Regions from separate parts of the Methylobacterium sp. WL1 genome, predicted to be linked through region 2. Evidence: predicted binding sites of a transcription regulator. Region 2 holds the regulator's gene; each other region holds the start of a gene.
The links. Region 2 encodes LexA, which represses DNA repair genes until DNA is damaged. Its sites were predicted from a motif close to TGTTCNNNNTGTGTTCNG; they were not measured.
Positions count from the first base shown of each region.

Region 1 (4,922 bases), 1.0 Mb from region 2:
ACAGGGATACCGAGCAACTGCGTCTGGATATCGATAATCGTTTTATGGATTTTGTTGAGATAATCGATGCGTGCGGCTTCGATCTCGTTGCGGATCTTTGAGTAAGAGAAGCTGGACGCGAACAGCTGATAGCCGTTGCGAACTTCCTCGTTCACCGAACCGAGGTTTGCGATGAGGTGGCGAAACCGGACTGCGACCGGCTGAGACGCGCAGATCCCGATGACGGCTTCGGCGAGGATCGCGAGCTTCTGGTCTCGGTGAATCTCGTCGGCGCACGCGCTGAGAATGGCGTCGGTGTCGGAGACGCTCACACGGTCTAAGTCGGCGGCCTTATAAGCCAGCGGAACGCTGAACTTGCCATCCTTGATGAAGATCAATTCCCTTTTGGATTGATCGACATAGGCCGCTGCTTCGCCGACGAGCTTCGTGAACTCGATGACCTTGCGATAGGTCGCTAGGCGCTCGGGACAGGGATCGATGTCCGGTGTGATACCGCCGTCGATGACGAAGTAGGCGCGCGGTTCTTTGACCCGCGCTTCCGGGGTATCGAGCAACCCGTCGAAGTCGCGAACGAGGGAGCCGAGCGCAGTCCGGGGTGGGCCGACGCGGACTGATACGATCTGACCGACTTGAAGCGCGCCATCGTCAAGTACCACGATGTCTGCGTCAACAGCGACATCCTGGTCATCTTCGATGAGTTGGATGACCTCAGGACTTCTGGGGTCGCAATCGACAGCCTTCCCTGATCACTGTTCTGCTCGAAGGCGATATAACGATACAGCAGGGTCAGCTGGTCGAATGTGATCCTAGCCATCTTGGCTGTACTCAGCGCGCAGCTGCGCTGTGAGATCCTCCGGCAGGCCGGTCAACGTGAGGGTGTTGTCCTCAGCGTTGAACCGCACGTTTCCGCGGGTGATCGCGTCGCGGTTGAACTCGATGCTCCAGGTCGGGGTCTTGCCCTTGAATTTGATCAGCGGTCCGAGGGCGCGGCGATCAGGCACGAAGCCGTCGTTAAGGCGCAGATCGGGATCGGCCAGAACGGTCATCAGCCTCTCGGGATCCTGCGGGCTCAGTTCGTTGGCCAGCGCCTCGAAGCTGAGTTCCTCCTGAGCCTTGGCCGAACGCTCGCAGATGGTTTTCGCGCGGGCGAGGAAATCGTCTTTTCTCGGGGTGTCCATGCCTTCATCGGTGGCGAATGCCATCAACGCTTGGACAAGCTCGGCCGTGTCGCGGCGGTTCTGGACCGTGGTGTCACAGCCGAGGAATTCCTTGAAGTACTCGGAGACCTCCCGCTTGCCCTTCAAGAAGCCGATGTAGCGCTCCTCGCCGTTGGCCCAGCTGGTCATGTTGATGCGGCCCGCGAACCGAAAACCGTCCATGTCGAGATGGCGGACATCCTGAACATCGAGATCGCTCGTCATCGACGCGCCGAGCTTCTCGTTGACGATCGCGATGAGGAGGTACTGCCGTTCTTCGCGCTCGAAGTGAGCGAAGAAGACGTGGCCGCCCGTGGCAGCGCCCTTGTAGCCCGCCTGGGCTTTTAGCGTTTCCATCATCTTGTGCGTCAGCGTCGTGAAGTCGCTGGGCTGGACGTTGAGGTAGGCGCGGAGGTGCTTCTCGGTCGGAAATCGATCTTCATCGACCGCGAATTTCCCGTAAGATTTCGAGGTCCGCTTGGCGTAGAGAGCGGTGAGGTCGTCGATCACGCGTTGCATCGTCTGAGTAACTTTCAGATCGCTTTTTCCGTGCTTAACGACGAAGGCGCCCTGGGTTTTGGTTAGGTCGTGGATCGCGACGCGGATAATGGTGTTTGTCACCTGCCCTCCCAGCGGCGAATGCAACGACCTCAAGTGTCGTTCACTGCGGCCGAGACTGGCTGGGCGCAAGGACGCTGACAACCCAGACGATACGATCGCCGCCCCCTGTCCCGAGCTCCTTTCGGGGTGAGTTGGACCGTGCAGAGCGCTGACCCCGCATCCCGCGTGACCCCGCTGGTTTACATTGTGAACGAAACAAGAACAAGCGTGGGTTGGCTGCGGCGTGCTCGCTACGCCAAAGCGCAGAGAACCTGCGCCGCTGTATGCAAACTAGGGTTTTGCATACAGCACGTTTCGAAGTGTCGGACTGCGTGGGACTGACGGTCACCGTCGAGGATGCGACTGGCGAGAAGGCCCGCCATCTTGAAGAGCTTCGGGTCCTGCCGCTATCGCATTAGTGCGGCGGCCGGAGCGCGCCGGAGCTTCTCTCGGCGTTTGTCCGTCCCAATGGTCGCGACGCGGTGCGGGCGGGTACGACAGAACCCCGATCCCAGGCGGCGTTACGCGCAAAAGCTGTTCGCCCAATGCGAGCGGATCGCTAGAGTCCCTAACGAGCAGAAACGGCAACGGTCTAAAAAGGACACTCGAGCAAACGCCTCGTAAGGTGCCTAAAGGTCAACAAACCGCGGTGGAGCACAACACCCCCAGTCAACCCCGCCTAAGGTTCATAGCCGCGGGCTCGCCGCCCACGAGCGGACATTCCCAATGCCCGGAATGGGTCAATTGCGGCGGGACGTGCAGGGTGCGAGAGCTGTAGCTCGCCGGTGGCCGCGTAGGCCACTTGTCAGCTGAACCAGACCGCTCGGACCTCTCGAGTTTCAAACACTTGGCGGGGTCGCGAAGTGCCCGGAAACGCCGTTGTGGGGGTGAGGGTACAGCTGGACGGCGTTGCTGCGAAAGAGATGTGCAGGGCCGTCACTCAATCAAGAAACCGCGGTGCCCGGAGCCGAGCGACCGTCAACCCTCGTTCGGCTCCGGCCGGATGGCTGGCGTCCGAAGTGAATCTGGCCCGTCAGTGCGTCGGTGGGGGTGGACGCGACTGCGGCTGGCGCCGGCTGTGCGCCGGCCGGGAGTAGGGCGGCAGGCGGTCGTCCCATCCGGTCGGTGCAGGTTTCGGAGAAACATTGCGTTGTCCGGGGCGTGGTGCGCAGGCGTATCCACCGCTCACATCTGCAGCGATGGCACCGATCCCTCGTGCGGTCGTCGGTCGTCGGTCGTAGTTACGTGCGAGCCGCCACCCTCATGTCCCGCTGCAGCGATTGGCCTGCGAAGACACCGCGCCGTCCCGTCTCGGCAGTCGGCACTGCCAGGGACGTTGGTCGATGCCGACGCATCAGAATGTGAGAGCATGGCGAACTCGCACTTGATCAGTCCGGCGTTGCCTCGTCTCGCTCTTCGAGGAGCCGGCGCCAGACCGGAACATAGTTCGGGTCGAGCCTGGCGCGCCGCTCGCTCATGAACCGGCTGAACGAGAACGTCGTCGACATGACAGCGTCGCCGATCGCCAACCGCAGCCGCCTCTGCCCCGCCTCCTCGAGGTCGTCCGTCTCCCGCAGAAGGCCCTGCACACGGTATAGGTCGACTGTGCCCCCCGCGATCAGCGCGGAGGCGTCCGCTGGATGATCGATGGCGTCCGATCGACACCATAGCCAGAGCAGATGCTCCGCGCTCGCGAGCCGCGCTGGGATGCCGAACCACAGGCGGGTGATTGCCTCCGACAGCAGACCCGCCTCGATCGCGCAGGCGCAGGGCCGCAGCGTCACCTCGATGGGCCGCGGGCACAGCTTCGGGTCCATGTGCGCCGCGAACCGCACCCGTGTCGCCTGAACGAGATCCGCGGCACGCTCGCGCCCGTCCGCGCCGAGGTCGGCGACGATCTCGATCACGCCGACGTACCGCGCCTGCTCGTGCAGCGTCAGCGCGATGCGGCCGACAACGGCGTAGACGTAGCCCTCCGCATTGAGCCGCTCGACGATGTCGCGGAAGATTGCCGGCAGCATCCCCGGCGACGGGTTGCTTAGGTCGTGGCAGTCGACGAGGAGCGCCTCGATGTCGTCTGAGCTACCTCCCATGATGTGTGACCTCTGGATCAGGTGAGGGTGCGGTAGTGCGCGTCCGAGCGCACCGCGTGGTGCTCCCCGGCGAGGCCGAACAATCGCACCAGTTCAGCGATCGTCTTCGGGCTCTGCAGGTGCCGATCGGCGTAGAGCGTGAACAGTGCGGGCTTGCGCATGTACACCACCCGTCCGCGGGGGAACGCCTCGTACTCGTGGCTCGCGATAGCCGCCGGCAGGCCGCGGCGGCGCAGCATCGTGGCGCCCAGCTTGCGCCAGGCCTCCCAGACCTCGTGGTGCCCGCGCGGGTGGGTGAGGCAATTGCCGTAGACCTCCGCCTCCGCCAGGGGCGTGCGGTCGGTGACCAGCACGGTGCGCCCGCCCTCCGGCACGCCCCAGAAGATACCGACGCTCGGTGCGACCATCGCATCTTGAGGGAGGGCGGGGTTCGGGCTGGCAGTGGTGTCCATGATCATAACGCCCCCCATCAGTACACGAACTCCCAGTCGATCTTGCGGACCGGCGCGGTCGCGTCGGTTAGGGCGGCAGAGCACATCACGACGATGTCCTGCCGGAGATAGCCGTCTCGGCGATGACGAGGTGCGCGTCCCCTGGGTCGTCCGTGCTGAGTGCATAGACCTGCAGGCCGAGCTTGCTCTCACCCCGCCCCTGGAAGCAGCCCTCCAGCGGCGACTGTGCGAAGGCTGGCAAGGTCAGGAGCGTGGCCAGAGCGATCAATCTGAGCGCACGTGGCCTCGCACGGGCGGACCAGGGTGGTATTAGGATAGCGCCGATGACGATGGCGACGGGCATGAAAGTGAGTCTCCGCGGCTCACCCGGAGCCGATGAGAGAGTTTCCCGCGAGCCCCGCGAAAATTTACAGCTGTCTGTTTATTTCGGCGCGGCCGGCCGACGCACGGCGAGCAACGGCCGCTGGAGAAGGTAAGCGTGTGGTCGACGCCGATAATCTTCAGCTGCGCATCGTGCAGCGCCTCGGGCTTGGGTACGACGGCAATGAGGCTGAGCCCTGAAGTGCAAGCAGCTCAACATC
Region 1 is NZ_CP042823.1:1,978,795-1,983,716, forward strand. Features, by position in the region: gene FVA80_RS31885 (hypothetical protein) at 1-554, opposite strand, end outside; gene FVA80_RS09795 (nucleoid-associated protein) at 807-1,817, opposite strand; gene FVA80_RS09800 (hypothetical protein) at 3,185-3,889, opposite strand; gene FVA80_RS09805 (hypothetical protein) at 3,907-4,341, opposite strand; gene FVA80_RS09810 (hypothetical protein) at 4,427-4,609, opposite strand.
Region 1: FVA80_RS09795 (nucleoid-associated protein) is a predicted target of LexA. The motif match lies at 2,004-2,021, and genes of this name have one in related genera.

Region 2 (4,922 bases):
GGCGGCACGACCGGGCGGCTACGATTTCGCCCGGGATGCCTACTTTCAGGGACTCGGCGCGGTAGGCTCGCTGATCGGGGCGATCACGGTTCGAGAGCCGCCCACCCCGCCGCCTCTGCGCCTGCGACTGGCAGCCTTGCTGGACGAGGCCCGCAACGCGCTGACACGCCGGATCGCGCAGGCCGAGGGCGGGCAAGCGGGGGCCGTGGCGGCGGCCCTGGTCACGGGCAAGCGCGGCCTGATCGGACCGGCCGCCAACGATGCGCTCCGGGCGGCGGGCATCTATCACGTCGTTTCCATCTCGGGCCTCCACATGGTGCTGGCCGCCGGCGTGGTGTTCTGGCTGGTGCGGGCCGTCTTGGCGCTGGTGCCGTATTGCGCGCTGGTCTGGCCGATCAAGAAGATCGCCGCCGGGTTCGCGATGCTGGGCGTCACCGCCTATTGCGCGTTCTCGGGCTGGGACATCGCCGCCGAGCGCTCGCTGATCATGACGCTGATCATGCTCGGCGCGATCCTGGTCGACCGGCCGGCGCTGTCCATGCGCAACCTCGCGCTGGCCGCCCTGATAGCATTGGCGCGGGAACCCGAGGGCCTGCTCGGACCGAGCTTCCAGATGTCGTTCGGGGCGGTGGCCGGGCTGATCGCCTGCGCGCGGCTGATCGACGGACGCCTGTTCCAGCGTCCCGGGGCGGGGCGGATCGAGCGGTTCGTCGGCACCGGCCTCTCGGCCGTGACAGGCACCCTCGCGACGACCCTGGTGGCACAGGTCGCGACGGCGCCGTTCGCGACCTACCATTTCCAGACGGTCCAGCCGTTCGGCCTGATCGGCAACGCCCTGACCCTGCCGCTGGTCTCCCTGGTCGTGATGCCGGCGGCGGTGATCGGGATCCTGGCCTATCCCTTCGCCCTGGACCGGCCGATCTGGTGGCTGATGGGACAGGCGGTGGGCGGCATGCTGGCGATCTCCGAATGGATCGCCGGCTTCAATCGGGCCGTCCTGGTGCTGCCGGCCTTCGGCACCGGCGCGCTGATGCTGCTGGCGGCCGGGCTGCTGCTGGCGACGCTGCCGGTATCGCGACTGCGCTGGCTGGCCCTGCCGCCCGCCCTGCTCGGGCTCGGCCTCGCCGTCGTTCCGGAGCGATTTGACTTGTACGTCGACCGGCAGGGCGGTGGTGCGGCCGTGCGTGGACCGGACGGAGTCCTGTGGGCCCTCGGCAATCCTTCGGCCTTCGTGATGGAGCAGTGGCTGAAAGCGGATGGCGACGGGCGATCGGCGAAGGCGGTGATCCAGGCTTCGTCGGCTGTCGGACGGTGCGACCGGCTCGGCTGCACCGCAAGCCTGCCGGACGGCCGCGCCGTCGCCCTGGTCCGCGACCGGCGCGCCTTCACGGAGGACTGCGCCCGGGCGGCCCTGCTGATCTCGCGGCTCGCGGCGCCGCCCATCTGCACGGGGCCTCTGGTGATCGACCGCCGGGTGCTCGCCGAACGAGGCGCCGTCGCGCTCCGGGCCGACCGGGATGGCTTCACGGCACGCTATACCCGCGACACGGGCCGTACCATGCCTTGGCGGGCATCACCGGCTTCGCGGCCATCGCCTGTCCCACAACCGAAAGTGGTAACACCCTCCGAGCCGATCCCGGCCGAGGCCGACGTCGCCGGTTCCGAGGCCGCGCCCGGCGACGCGCCGGCCGAACCCCTTCAGTAGCGGCGGACGAGGCTGACGAGCCGCCCCTGGATCTGGACCCGGTCGGGCCCGAGCACGCGGGTCTCGTAGGCCGGGTTGGCGGCCTCCAGGGCGATCGAGGAGCCCCGGCGGCGGAGGCGCTTGAGCGTCGCCTCCTCGTCGTCGATCAGCGCCACGATGATGTCGCCGGTATTGGCCGTATCCTGCTTGCGGATCACCACGAGGTCACCGTCCAGGATGCCGGCATCGACCATCGAGTCGCCGCGGACCTCGAGGGCGTAATGCTCGCCGCCGGCTAGGAAGTCCGGCGACATGGTGATGGCGTGGCTCTGGTTCTGGATCGCCGAGACCGGCGTACCGGCCGCGATCCGGCCCATCACGGGGATCGAGATGGCGCGGCCGCCGTCGTCGATCATCCGGGCGGTCGCCGGCTGCGCCGGCAGCTTGGACTTCCCGCCCTCGACCACGCTCGGGGTGAAGCGGCGGGGCTCCGCAGGTGGAGCAGCCGCCTGGGACAGGCTCTCGGGGATGCGGATCACCTCGATGGCGCGCGCCCGGTTCGGCAGGCGGCGCAGGAAGCCGCGCTCCTCGAGGGCCGTGATCAGCCGGTGGATGCCCGATTTGGACTTCAGATCGAGGGCGTCCTTCATCTCGTCGAACGAGGGCGGGACGCCACATTCCTGCATGCGGCTCTGGATGAAACGCAGGAGGTCCAGCTGCTTGCGCGTGAGCATCGACGGGGGACTCGCGGCTTGGAGGACCGCATCGATGCGGTCGCGGAAACAAATCACGAACACGTTAAACGTTCCGCAAGTGTTCCGCAAGCGTGATCGGCTGAGCTTGATCGATCGGCGATGTGCGGATGCGGCCGTTGTGTGCCGTGACGCGGTCGCGCCGCCATGGCAGAACCGGTCTGGCCGGATCGGCACGATCCCGGGCCAGCCTCGGTGACCTGAATCGCCGGAATGGTCCATAGGCTGGGACGGTCAGAGTGGCGCGGCGGGCCGCTCACGTCTGCCCACGGCACCTTGCCCGGACGACAGACATAGATCGCATGGACGCCGCATCATCCGACATCGCCGAGACCTGCAGCCGCGTGAAGCGCCTGAGAGTGGCGACCGCGGCCGCCCATGATCAGCTTGATCGGCGCATCATGGCGGCAAAGCCGTTCGCGAGCCTGGAGCGCTACGCGCTGTTCCTCCAGATCCAGTACAGGTTCCATGCGGTCGTCGATCGAGTCTATCGCGATGGCGCGTTCGCCCATGTCCTGCCCGATCTCGACGGCAGGCGCCGACTGCCCCTGATCCAGCAGGATCTGCGCGATGTCGGAGCGCCCGTCCCTGACGGCGCGTCCGAGGAACATTTCGGGACGATCGAACCGGCGCAGGGATTGGGCTGGCTCTACGTCGCCGAGGGCTCGAATCTCGGGGCGGCCATCCTGCTCAAGGAGGCCCGGGCGCTCGGCCTGTCGGAAACCCACGGTGCGCGCCATCTTGCCGGACATCCCGAAGGACGCGGGTTGCATTGGCGGCTTTTCACGGCCGCCCTCGACCGGGTCGAACTCCGGGAGACCGGGGAGCAACGCGTCGCCGCGGGGGCGACGGAGGCGTTCCAGTTCGTGCGCCGGCTGGTCGGGGACGTCTTCGAGGACTGACGGCGCCGCCACCCGGTCGGATCGTTCCGCCGCCCTGGCGCAGCAACAAAGCCTGTCACGCGCGCCGTCCACCGCCGAGTCGGGCGATGACCGGTCGCGGACGCCTGGAACGGCATCTCGGGCGACAAACGAATTGACTGGGCAAGCGGCGCCGTTTCAATGCGCCGAGGTGCTTGACCCGGTCGGCGGGGCAGGCGGATCGTCCCGGCGGCTTCGAGACTGGGCTGGAATTGGGCTTGGGATGACGAGGATGCGACGCGCGGCTCTTCTGCCCATCGGTGCCGGGGCCGTCGGCTTGACGCTGGCCGGCTGCACCACCGGGTTCTCGTATATCTCGCGCAACTACGTGGCGCTCACCCCGCAGGTGGTCACCATCGGCTGCAAGGAGCCCTACGAGGTCTACGACAACCGGCAGGTGCGCCGGATGCTCGTCGTCTCGAACGCCCTGCGCGAGTACACCGGCTGCAATCTCAGCGAGGTGCGGATCGATCCCGATCCGGCCGCGACCCGGGTGAAGCGCTTCCGCACCGCCGCCCGCGCCTATCTCGACGAGACCGTGCGGGAGGATTGCCGGATCACCGGCGAGACGGTGTTCGATCCGCAGAAGAGCGAATTCACCTACGCCTGCGACGCGCCGATCGAGAAGCGGGGCACGGTGGTGCCGCGCCTGCCGGGCCGCAATCCGGGCTTCATCCAACAATGATCTGAGCCGCCCGCGCCGGCCCCGAGCCCGCCCGGTCAGGCGCCCGGCTTTGGGAAGGTGCGCTCGGCCGCATCGCCGGCCGCCGCCAGCAGGGCGCGGGCGAAGGCCCGGGCCTCCGCCCGGTCCAGCACGATCGCCGCGGTGACCGGGCCGCCGCCGAGGTCGGCGAGGGCGAGTTCGAGCCGTACCCCGTCCGGCATGGCGCTCGCCTGGAGGCTCCAGCCGCCCCCCCGATCCGTGCTCTCCGTCATGACATCCCTCCCGGCTGCCGGACCCGAGACAACGCCGCAGGCTCCGGCCGGAACGGCCCTGGCCCGGGACTGTTCCCGCGTCGCGCCGCACCCGACTTCCCTGCCCCGCGGATCCGAGTTCCTCAAGAGCGCCGGCCCGACCGTGGCGATCGCCGGGGTCGGCGCCCTCGACGGGGTCGGCCTGCTCCGGAGCGATTGACGCCGGCGCCTCGATGATGTCTCCCCCGGGCGACCTGACACGGGGAGTCGCGACACATGCAAGAGATCTGGTTCCGCACCGGCGAGGCCACCGTCCTGGCCGCCGACGGGCAGTACACCGACGCCATGCCCGAGGTGCTGATCGGCTCGGTCCGCGGGCCGGTGGGTCAGGCCTTCGCGTCGATGATGGGGCAGGTCCAGGGCCACACCCGGATGTTCGTGGTGCGCGACCTCAACCAGCTCGTGCGCCCCGCCACGATGATGACCACCAAGGCGACGATCCACACGGCCGAGTATGTCGAGCTGCTCGGCGGCGTCGTCCAGGCCGCCACCGGCGACGCGATCGTGGATTGCATCATCGAGGGCGTGCTGCCCAAGGACGGTCTCGACGAGCTGTGCATGATCATCATGATCTGGCTCGACCCGCGCTGC
Region 2 is NZ_CP042823.1:944,823-949,744, forward strand. Features, by position in the region: gene FVA80_RS04940 (ComEC/Rec2 family competence protein) at 1-1,705, shown strand, start outside; gene lexA (transcriptional repressor LexA) at 1,699-2,418, opposite strand; gene FVA80_RS04950 (biliverdin-producing heme oxygenase) at 2,739-3,338, shown strand; gene FVA80_RS04955 (hypothetical protein) at 3,589-4,041, shown strand; gene FVA80_RS04960 (hypothetical protein) at 4,077-4,292, opposite strand; gene FVA80_RS04965 (hypothetical protein) at 4,291-4,491, shown strand; gene fae (formaldehyde-activating enzyme) at 4,548-4,922, shown strand, end outside.

Region 3 (4,922 bases), 590 kb from region 2:
GGACTTGCCGCGGTACTTCACCTCCAGGGTCTCGCGGTCGTAGCGCTTGCCCTTGCACACGTCGCAGGTGACGTAGACGTCCGGCAGGAAGTGCATCTCGATCTTGATGACGCCGTCGCCCGAGCAGGCCTCGCAGCGCCCGCCCTTCACGTTGAACGAGAAGCGCCCCGGCTGGTAGCCCCGGGCCTTGGCCTCGGGCAGGCCCGCGAACCAGTCGCGGATCGGCGTGAAGGCGCCGATATAGGTGGCTGGGTTCGAGCGCGGCGTCCGGCCGATCGGCGACTGGTCGATGTCGATGACCTTGTCGAGATGCTCCAGCCCCTCGAGCCTGTCGTACGGGGCCGGGTGCTCCAGCGCCCCGTTCAGCTTCTTTGCGACGGCCTTGTACAGGGTGTCGATCACCAGGGTGGACTTGCCGCCGCCCGAGACGCCGGTGATGCACGTGAAGGTGCCGAGCGGCACCTCGATATCCACGTCCTTGAGGTTGTTGCCCCGGGCGCCGAACACCCCGAGCTTGCCCTTCCGGCTCTTGCGCCGCGCCGCGGGGGTGCGGACCGCCATCGCGCCGGTGAGGTACTTGGCGGTGAGCGAGGCAGGGTTGGCCAGGACTTCGGCGGGGGTGCCCTGGGCGATGATCTCGCCGCCATGGATCCCCGCACCCGGGCCGACATCGACGACGTAGTCGGCCTGCAGGATCGCGTCCTCGTCGTGCTCGACCACGATCACCGAGTTGCCGAGGTCGCGCAGGCGCTTGAGCGTGCCGAGCAGCCGCTCGTTGTCGCGCTGGTGCAGCCCGATCGAGGGCTCGTCCAGCACGTAGAGCACGCCGGTGAGTCCGGAGCCGATCTGCGAGGCCAGCCGGATGCGCTGGCTCTCGCCCCCCGACAGGGAGCCGGAGCCGCGGGCGAGCGTCAGGTATTCGAGGCCAACATCCACCAGGAAGCTGAGCCGGTCGCGGATTTCTTTGAGAATTCTGACTGCGATCTCGTTTTGCTTGGCCGTCAGCTTCTCCGGCAATTCGGAGAACCAGCGATGGGCTTCCGAAACGGACAGCGCCGTCACGTCGCCGATATCGGCCATGGCGACCTTCACGGCGAGCGCCTCGGGCTTCAGCCGCTTGCCGCCGCAGGACGCGCAGGGCGTCTCGCTCATGAACCGGCCGATCTCCTCCCGCACCGCGTCGGAATCGCTCTCCTTGTAGCGGCGCTCCAGGTTCGGGATCACGCCCTCGAACGGCTTGTTGACCGCATACTTGCGCAGGCCGTCGTCGTAGGCGAAGCGGATCGCCTGCTTGCCGGAGCCGTACAGCACGACGGCGCGGGCCGCCTCCGGCAGGCTCTGCCAGGCCACGCTCGTCTTGAACCCGTAATGCTCCGCCAGCGCGTCCAGCGTCTGGCCGTAATAGGGCGAGGTCGATTTCGCCCAGGGGCCGACCGCGCCGCGCTTCAGGCTGAGCGCAGGGTCCGAGATCACCAGTTCGGGGTCGATCCGCATCTCGTGCCCGATGCCGCCGCAGGTCGGGCAGGCGCCGAACGGGTTGTTGAACGAGAACAGCCGCGGCTCGATCTCCGCGATGGTGAAGCCCGAGACCGGGCAGGCGAAGCGCGACGAGAACGTGATCGTCCGGGGCTCCTCGCCCTCCGGCGCGTCGGCGAACACGATCTCGCTGATGCCGTCGGCGAGCTCCAGCGCGGTCTCGAACGAATCGGCCAGCCGCGCGGCGATATCGGGCCGCACCACGATCCGGTCGACGACCACGTCGATGTCGTGCTTGAACTTCTTGTCGAGCTTGGGCGCATCGTCGATCGCGTAATATTCGCCATCGACCCGCAGCCGCTGAAACCCTTTCTTTTGGTACTCGGCGATTTCCTTGCGGTACTCGCCCTTCCGGCCGCGGACCACCGGGGCGAGCAGGTACAGCCGGCTCTTCTCCGGCAGCTCCAGCACCCGGTCGACCATCTGCTGGACGGTCTGGCTCTCGATCGGCAGGCCGGTGGCCGGGGAGTAGGGGATGCCGACCCGCGCCCAGAGCAGGCGCATGTAGTCGTAGATCTCGGTCACCGTCCCGACGGTGGACCGGGGGTTCTTGGAGGTGGTCTTCTGCTCGATGGAGATCGCCGGCGACAGCCCGTCGATCTGGTCGACATCGGGCTTGGACATCATCTCCAGGAACTGGCGGGCATAGGCCGAGAGCGATTCGACGTAGCGGCGCTGCCCCTCGGCGTAGATCGTGTCGAAGGCGAGCGACGACTTGCCCGAGCCCGACAGCCCGGTGAACACCACGAGCTTGTCCCGGGGGATCGTCAGGTCGACGTTCTTGAGGTTGTGCTCCCGGGCGCCCCGGACCGTGATCACCCGCCGGTCGGCGGCGCTCGGCGGCGCGGCGTCGAACAGGGCCTCCAGCTTGGCGTCGACGGCGGCCTCCGCGGCCGCGCTCCGGCTGCTGCCCGGGCGGACGGGGGCGGGGGCCTCGGCCTTCTTCGTACGCGCGGGCTTGTTCGTCCGCTCAGGCTCGGCCGGAACCGCCTCGGCCGGCGCTTTGGCGGACGACGCCTTCACGGGAGACGGTTTGGGGGCGGCTTTGCTGGCGCCGACGCGGGGTCCGACTCGGGTTCCGGCTTGGGCTTTGGCCATGAGGGCGGCGGTCTTTCGAGGCGTCGACGCGGTCGGGGCTGGCTTTGCGCGCGGGTCAGCCGCCGCACCCGCTCATGTCGAGCCCGGAGCGGTCGACGGCAAGGTGAGGCCGGCGGGACGCAGGCCCGACATGCAACGCCATTGCTAGAACGAAACGCGTACGCCGGCAACCGCTCGCCGGAAGCCTGTCGTTTCGCGGCCGAAAAGACGGGATTTCCAAAGGGCCTGCGGCCCTTTGGCGGGGCGTCGGGGCAGGCCCCGACAGCAGGGCGCTGCCCTGCACCCGCAAAAGGTCCGGGACCTTTTGGATCCGGGACTTCACGCGTCGGCGTTGCGCGCCATGAAGGTGGCGGGGGTGCCGTCCTCGGGGTTCACGAAGATGATGTCGGTGGGGGCCCGCCGCGGGGTGTCGATCGACAGGAACGTCACCGGCTCGCCCGGGGCGATCTCCGGCATCGCGTGCACCGTGCCCGTCTCGAAGAACAAGAGCTGGCCGGGGCCGAACGGTGTGAGGTTCGCGGGGTCACCCAGCCAGACGGTGCCGCGTCCCGACAGGCAGTACAGGTACTCGTCGCAGGTGGCGTGATAGTGCGGCGGGGTCGGGCGGTAGACCCGGAACACCCGGGCGCTCGCCGCCGCCCGGTCGGTCAGGTAGGTGTCGACCAGGAGCGTCCGCGCGCTGTCGGGCAGCGCCGCCGCGAGCGCCGCCACGTCGAAGATTCCGGTGCCCGTCCCGGTCATGGCGCCTGCCTCACGACGCAAAGCCTTCGAGCACGATCTTGCCCTTGGCGCGCCCGCTCTCGATCAGCGCGTGCGCCCGCCGCAGGTTCCGGGCGTCGATCCGCCCGTAATGCTCGCCCAGGGTCGTGCGCAGGCGCCCCGCATCCACCAGCCGGGCGACCTCGTCGAGGAGCGCGCCCTGGGCGGCGATATCGGAGGTGCCGAACATCGAGCGGGTGAACATGAACTCCCAGTGCAGCGACAGGCTCTTGCGCTTGAGCAGCGCCACGTCGAGCTGCGCGGGATCGTCGATCAGAGCGAACCGGCCCTGCGGGGCGATCAGCGTCGCGATCTCGGCGAGATGCGCGTCGGTGTTGGTGGTCGAGAACACGAGGCCCGGCGCGCCGAGGCCCAGGGCCGCCACCTCGGCGGAGAGCGGCTTGGCATGATCGACCACGTGGTGGGCGCCGAGATCCCGGCACCAGGCCGCCGTCTCCGGCCGGGACGCGGTGGCGATCACGGTGAGGTCGGTAAGTTCGCGGGCGAGCTGGATCGCCACCGAGCCGACGCCGCCCGCCCCGCCGACGATCAGGATCGCCGGGGCGGCGCCCGGCACCGGTTTCTTGGCGTCGAGCCGGTCGAACAGGGCCTCCCAGGCGGTGATCGCGGTGAGCGGCAGGGCGGCGGCCTGCGCCCAGTCGAGGCCGGCGGGCTTGTGCCCGACGATGCGCGCGTCGACGCAATGGAATTCGGCGTTGGTCCCCGGCCGGGTGAGGTCGCCCGCGTAGAACACCGCGTCTCCGATTGAGAAGCCCTCGGCCTCGGCACCCGTGGCGAGAACGGTGCCGGCGGCGTCCCAGCCCAGGACCTTGACCCCGCCGGCCTCGGGCTCGGCCCGCACCCGGACCTTGGTGTCGACCGGGTTCACCGAGACCGCCTCGACCTTCACCAGCAGGTCGCGGGGGCCGGGATCGGGCCGGGGCAGGTCGCAATCGACCAGGGCCTCGGCCTCGGTGATCGGCAGGGATTTCCTGTACCCGACGGCGCGCATCGCAATCTCCTCCGACTGACCCGCACGGAGATGCCGTCCGCCTTCACGGCGCGCAAGTACGCACATAAAACGCCGATAGTGCCGAGAATGATACCGCCCGACGATCGCCTTGGGATCCCGCCATGCCCCGCACCCGACACCATAGCGGCAACTGCAGCCCCGGCTGCGCCGTCGAGGCCACCCTCCGGCTCATCGACGGCAAGTGGAAGGGCGTGATCCTCTACCACCTGCTAGAGGGGACCCTGCGCTTCAACGAGATCCGCCGGCGGCTGGCGAGCGTGACGCAGCGCATGCTCACGAACCAGCTGCGCGAGATGGAGGCGGACGGCCTGATCGCCCGGAAGGTCTACGCCGAGGTGCCCCCGAAGGTGGAGTACAGTCTGACCGAGCGGGGGCGGACCCTGGAGCCGGTCATCCACGCGCTCAAGGTCTGGGGCGACCTGCATGCCGATTTGCATGAGGCCGATTTGCATGATCCCGAACGGCATGAGGCCGAACGGCTTGCCGAGGCGGCACC
Region 3 is NZ_CP042823.1:1,535,178-1,540,099, forward strand. Features, by position in the region: gene uvrA (excinuclease ABC subunit UvrA) at 1-2,634, opposite strand, end outside; gene FVA80_RS07690 (cupin domain-containing protein) at 2,953-3,375, opposite strand; gene FVA80_RS07695 (zinc-binding alcohol dehydrogenase family protein) at 3,386-4,405, opposite strand; gene FVA80_RS07700 (helix-turn-helix domain-containing protein) at 4,528-4,922, shown strand, end outside.
Region 3: uvrA (excinuclease ABC subunit UvrA) is a predicted target of LexA. The motif match lies at 2,780-2,797, and genes of this name have one in related genera.